Regions from separate parts of the Listeria grandensis genome, predicted to be linked through region 1. Evidence: predicted binding sites of a transcription regulator. Region 1 holds the regulator's gene; the other holds the start of a gene.
The links. The regulator LexA, encoded in region 1, represses DNA repair genes until DNA is damaged. The targets are predictions, from matches to a motif close to CGAACATATGTTCG.
Positions count from the first base shown of each region.

Region 2: uvrB (excinuclease ABC subunit UvrB) is a predicted target of LexA. The motif match lies at 2,313-2,326, and genes of this name have one in related genera.

Region 1 is NZ_JAASUG010000002.1:158,004-161,432, forward strand. Features, by position in the region: gene HCJ54_RS03365 (DUF896 domain-containing protein) at 165-398, opposite strand; gene mscL (large conductance mechanosensitive channel protein MscL) at 429-884, opposite strand; gene yneA (cell division suppressor protein YneA) at 961-1,290, opposite strand; gene lexA (transcriptional repressor LexA) at 1,454-2,068, shown strand; gene glnA (type I glutamate--ammonia ligase) at 2,127-3,429, opposite strand, start outside.
Region 2 is NZ_JAASUG010000006.1:3,149-6,577, forward strand. Features, by position in the region: gene uvrA (excinuclease ABC subunit UvrA) at 1-227, opposite strand, end outside; gene uvrB (excinuclease ABC subunit UvrB) at 234-2,210, opposite strand; gene HCJ54_RS09125 (CsbA family protein) at 2,361-2,603, opposite strand; gene HCJ54_RS09130 (HD domain-containing protein) at 2,621-3,271, opposite strand; gene HCJ54_RS09135 (hypothetical protein) at 3,285-3,429, opposite strand, start outside.

The sequences.
Region 1 (3,429 bases):
ATGAAACATCCTCTCTTGTTTTAGTCACTACTACTCATAATAAGCCTTTCTTGCATATTTCACAACTAAAAAAGATTGAAATGTTCGGAATTGCATTAAAATGATCGATAATGTGCGTTTGAATTACTTAAAAAAGGCTAAGCTTTGTGCCTAACCTCTCTAAATTATAGCTTGTTCCGTTCTTCTCTTTTTCGCTTTATCTTTTCCGGTGTTACATCATCACCATTTGGATCAATAAAAGTAGTGTGCTCGATTGTATCGCGCACTTGATTCCGAAAAGATTTAATATATTCTTGTCGTAATGCATCTTGTTCTAACTTCTCTTCCACCGTCAGTATTCCCGCCTTCTTTTTGCGAGACAATTCATTAATCCGGTCTATTTTTTTCTTTTCTAGCATAATTCTCCTCCTTGCGTCTTGACTTCCATCCTATACAGAAACTTCTGGCTCTTCTTTTATAGATAAATCAGAAGTACATTGCGAACATTTTGTTGCTTGTTCTGGAATAGCCGATAAACAATAAGGGCATTCTTTCGTCGCTGGCTTCTTCGGCTCCAGAGGTATGTACTTCGAAACCAATTTAATAATCAAAAATACAGAAAAAGCAATAATTAGGAAACTAATAACGTTATTAATAAACATCCCATAATTAATGGTAGGCGCTCCAGCCGCTTGTGCTGCTTTTAAAGTATCATAGTGCGCCCCGTTCAAACTAATAAACAGATTTGTAAAATCCACATTCCCTATCAACAAACCTAGCGGGGGCATAATAATATCATTCACAAGCGAGTTTACAATACTTGTAAACGCAGCTCCGATGACAATACCAATCGCCATACCTAAAGCATTTCCTTTCGAAATAAATGCTTTAAACTCTTTAAACATCCAAAAACCTCTTTTCTATCATTGTCACCGCTTATTTTACATGAAAAGGCAGGTTTTTTAAAGTATTGTGCACTAACTATTTATCTGCTAATTGGATGGAGCTATCTATGTCTGAGTTCATCCTTTTTACAGGAATTGTAACCATTTCGCCCGCTGTTAACTTACCATCGATGATTTGGTTCTCTTTCTCCACCCATGCGACAAATTCTTGCTTACTCATCTTATACTTACCAGCATACTCATCCGCTAGTCCCCAAATCGAATCCCCACTAGCAACACTGACCTCGTTATAGTCAGATTCCGCCTGATTCACAGTTACTATCAATAACACAGCGCCTAAAACAAAACATGTAATAATAAAAATAATAGCAATATAATACCGATCCCAAATTGTTTTTAAAGTCATCGTTTATCCCTCCAAAAGAATATATGTTCGCTTTTTATTCATTATAGAACACTCGTTCTGTTATGTCAATAAAAAAAACGAACAATTGTTTGCATATCCAAAAAAACTTTGATATACTGGGATTAATAAAAGAAGTAATGAAAGAGTGAACGGGGTGAAACAAATGAAATTATCAAAACGGCAACAAGATATCTATGACTTTATCAAGTCAGAAGTAAAAGACAAAGGCTATCCACCTTCCGTACGTGAAATCGGTGAAGCAGTTGGTTTAGCTTCTAGTTCGACCGTTCATGGACATTTAGCACGACTTGAAGGGAAAGGTCTGATAAGGAGAGATCCTACAAAGCCTAGAGCTATTGAAATTTTGTCATTGGAAGACGACATAGCGACCCCACATGTTATTAATGTTCCTATAATTGGTAAAGTAACAGCAGGAATACCTATTACTGCCGTTGAGAATATCGATGAATATTTTCCACTACCTGAGTATATGGCTAACGGTGAAACAGAGATTTTCATGTTAGAAATCGATGGTGAAAGTATGATTAACGCTGGAATTCTAAATGGTGACAAAGTTATCGTAAGACAGCAAAATTCTGCTAATAACGGCGAAATTGTTGTTGCTATGACGGATGATAATGAAGCAACGTGCAAGCGGTTTTTCAGAGAATCTAGCCATTTCCGATTACAGCCTGAGAATGACTCCATGAAACCTTTACTGCTTAGAAACGTATCTATACTCGGAAAAGTGATCGGTTTATACCGCGACATTCGTTAAGGCCAAGTCAAAAGAGCTTTTCCCACCACGGTGGGAAAAGCTCTTTTTGTACTTTCTATTAATATATTTCCATATATTGATCGCGTTCCCATTGATGGACCGCTGTTCTAAACATGTCACATTCAATGATTTTCGCCTCTACAAAGTGCTCTAAAATGTGTTCACCTAAGCCATCCACAATAACCTCATCGTTAACAAGTTCTTTCAATGCAAGTGCCAAGCTTTCTGGAAGATCATAAATTCCATGCGCGTGACGCTCTTCTTCATTCATACCATAAATATTACGATCTACTGGTTTTGGCGGCGTCAATTTGTTCTTAATACCATCTAAGCCAGCACGTAATAATACAGCCATTGCTAAGTACGGATTCGCTGCTGGATCGACACTACGAAGCTCCAAGCGAGTACTTAAACCACGTGAACTTGGAACACGAACAAGAGGGCTACGATTTTTCCCTGACCATGCAATGTAACAAGGCGCCTCATAACCTGGCACTAGACGCTTAAACGAATTGACCGTTGGATTAGTTACAGCTGTATAGCCTTGTGCATGCTTCAACATACCCGCCAAGAATTGGTAAGCTGTTTCGCTTAGTTGCTCTTCTCCGTTTTCATCAAAGAAAGCATTGCCAGATTCATTGAATAAGGACATATTGAAATGCATTCCAGAGCCGTTGACACCAAATAATGGTTTCGGCATAAACGTTGCATGCAAGCCGTGTTTACGAGCAATTGTTTTTACGACTAATTTGAATGTTTGGATATTATCACAAGCAGTGACCGCATCCTCATATTTGAAATCAATTTCGTGTTGACCAGGTGCAACTTCATGATGGCTCGCTTCAATTTCAAAGCCCATTTCTTCTAACTCTAACACGATGTCACGACGACAATTTTCGCCTAAATCAGTTGGCGCCAAGTCGAAATAACCGGCATTATCATTCAATTCTAGCGTTGGTTTCCCTTTCTCATCCAACTTGAATAAGAAAAATTCGGGCTCTGGTCCTAAGTTAAAATCTGTAAATCCTAAATCATGCATTTCGGCTAATACACGTTTTAAGTTAGCACGAGGATCTCCCGCAAAAATCGTTCCGTCTGGATTATAAATATCACAAATAAGTCTTGCTACTTTCCCTTTCTCCGCTGTCCATGGGAATACTACCCACGTCGCAAGGTCTGGGAATAAGTACATATCCGATTCTTCAATACGGACAAAACCTTCAATAGAGGAACCATCAAACATCATCTTATTATCCAATGCTTTACCTAGTTGGCTCACCGGAATTTCCACGTTTTTAATAATTCCTAGGATATCCGTGAATTGCAAGCGGATGAATTTCACATTTTGTTCGTCTGCGAAG
Region 2 (3,429 bases), on a different contig from region 1:
TCAACATCTGGCTTATCCATCTGACCTAAAAATTGGCGCGCATAGGAAGATAAGGATTCCACATAACGACGCTGACCTTCGGCGTATATCGTATCAAAAGCAAGCGAGGATTTTCCCGAACCAGATAAACCAGTCATAACAACCAGTTTATCACGCGGTATTTCGACATTAATATTTTTTAAATTGTTAGCTCTAGCGCCTTGTATCACAATTTTATCTTTTTCCAACTACAATCATCCTTCCGCTTTTAACTCGAGTAATGTATCGCGAAGTTGTGCCGCACGTTCAAAATCGAGTGCTTTTGCTGCATCTTTCATCTCGTGTTCCAACTCTTCAATGAAGGCAAGCCGTTCTTTCTTATTCATCTTGCTAAGATCTTTCAGATGCTCGGCTTCTCTTTCCTCAGCAGCCGTAGTCGCAGCAATGACGCCACGCACGTCTTTTATAATTGTTTGCGGTGTAATGCCATGTTCGATATTATATGCCTCTTGAATTTCCCGGCGACGCGACGTTTCACTGATTGCGAATTTCATAGAGTCGGTCATTTTATCAGCGTACATAATGACTCTACCATTTTGGTTACGCGCAGCTCGGCCAATTGTCTGTACCAAGGAACGTTCCGAACGTAGGAATCCTTCTTTATCAGCATCCAAAATGGCCACAAGTGAAACTTCTGGAATATCGATTCCTTCACGCAACAAGTTGATCCCTACAAGGACATCGTATACACCTAGGCGCAAATCGCGAATAATCTCAATTCGCTCTAATGTTTTTATTTCGGAATGTAAATACTGGACTTTAATTCCGGTCTCTTTCAGATAATCCGTTAAGTCCTCCGACATTTTCTTCGTCAGTGTCGTAATTAAAACGCGCTCATTCTTCTTAATGCGATCATTAATTTCATCGATTAAATCATCAATTTGGCCTTCAATTGGACGAATATCAATAATTGGATCCAGTAGCCCCGTGGGACGAATGATCTGTTGGATAACATCTGGATTACGCTCTAATTCATATGGTCCTGGCGTAGCTGAAATGTACATAATCTGGTTCACATGTTTCTCGAATTCTTCCAATCGTAACGGACGATTATCTAGTGCGGATGGCAAACGGAAACCATGATCTACCAGCATTTGTTTACGCGCTTGGTCTCCGTTGTACATTCCACGAATTTGCGGCATCGTTACATGTGACTCATCGATGACAATTTGGAAATCATCTGGGAAAAAGTCCAGCAACGTATATGGTGTAGAGCCTGCTTCTCGCAAAGATAAATGGCGTGAATAATTCTCTACTCCAGAGCAGTAACCCATCTCTTCCATCATCTCAATATCATAATTCGTACGTTGTTCAAGACGTTGTGCTTCTAGTAATTTATTATCAGCACGCAACACTTTCAAGCGAGCTTCCAATTCTGCCTTGATATTCACAATCGCCTTCTGCATAATATCTGGTCGCGTCACAAAGTGGGAAGCTGGGAAAATGGAAACATGGTCGCGTTCCCCAATGATTTCACCTGTTAACGCGTCTACTTCCCGGATCCGTTCAATCTCATCTCCGAAAAATTCAACTCGCATACAGTGCTCATCACGAGATGCCGGAAAAATTTCAACAACGTCCCCGCGAACCCGAAAACGACCGCGTTGAAAATCAATATCGTTGCGATCATACTGTATTTCTACTAAATCACGCAATAATTGATCGCGACTAATCTCCATTCCTGGTCGTAGTGAAACCAGCATTGCACCGTATTCCTCTGGCGAACCCAAGCCATAAATACAAGACACACTGGCAATAATAATCACATCACGGCGTTCAAATAAAGATGCCGTTGCCGAATGTCGTAATTTATCAATTTCATCGTTGACACTGGAATCCTTCTCAATAAATGTATCTGTCTGTGGTACGTAGGCTTCCGGTTGATAGTAATCATAGTAACTCACAAAATATTCCACTGCATTATCTGGAAAAAATTCTTTAAACTCACTATATAATTGCCCTGCTAACGTCTTATTATGTGCAATGACAAGCGTAGGCTTATTCACTTCTTGAATCACATTAGAAACCGTAAAAGTCTTCCCTGTTCCCGTTGCACCAAGCAAGGTTTGATGCTTAATACCACTATTTAAACCAGCCACTAATTTCTCAATGGCTTTGGGCTGATCGCCTTGTGGTGTGTACTTCGAAACTAGTTGAAATGTATCCTTCACCTTTTCCCCTCCTTTAGCAAAACGAAAGCGAGCCTAGGCAAATCCCAGACTCATTACTTACACTTATTCTACCATAATTGTTCGAAAACCACCAGTAAAAAGCGAAAATACGTTCGTATTTATATCACGAATATATCTTCGCTTTCTTTACTACCATTCCTTGTCTGCTTGACGCAATCTAGCAAGCATATGTGTCGCTAAAAAGAACCCAATTGTCATCGAAATGGCGTCAATGAATATAAGCCACCATGTGTTTGTAAAGCCTAAGCGAGCAGAGACGGCGATTAAGATGACGGTCAGTCCTAACCCAACAAAGCGGTGGTATGTTATTCGAGACAAAATAATGACCAACAACCCAGGAAAAATAAACGCCGAAATTAGCTGATCCCACATAGGCTTCGCACTCCCTTTTAATTATCTTCTTTTAGAACGCGTGCTTTGATTTCAGTTGTTAATGCTGGTAAGTCAGTTTTTTCAATCCCTTTTTCAGCGAGAAGATCTGGTAGGATTTCGCGGAGGAAATACTGAACGCAATTCATTTCACGGAATTGGTAGATCGTTTCTAAAGCCTCACTATATATTTTAGTGAACGTTGGCTCTGGATTGCCTTTTTGAATTTCGCCGAATGATTCGTACAGCAAATCAACTTTATCTGCTACAGCGAGAATGCGACCTTCTAACGTGTCATCTTTCCCCTCTTTCAGCAGGACATGATAAATTGCTTGGAATTCCGTTGGGATTTCGTTATCAATAAAATTTCGTGTCATCGTTTCTTCGACCTCGGATAACATTTCGCGAAGCTCGGATGTCGCATATTTAACCGGCGTTTTGATATCCCCGATGAACAGTTCTGGGTAATCATGATTCAGTGCTTTTTCGTATAGAGCACGCCAATTAACCGCTTGTCCCGCCTGTTCTTCTACATTGCCTAAGAACTGTGCTACTTGTGTCACTTTGAAGGAATGTTCGGCGACGGAGTGCTCTTGGTATTTGAACTTTCCTGGACAGCGATAAATATTCTCTAAATCTGATAAACTGCGAAAATATTGATGAATTCCCATTTTATTTCACTCCTCATTGTTCTTCTTGTTTTTTGTTATCCGGATGCGTATTTTCTACTTCTCTCATGATCAACGCGGAGCTAAAGCCAAGCAATGCAATAATAGCCGCGGAATATTGTCTGAAATTGTCTGCTGCAAAAATATAAATAAGCCCCATA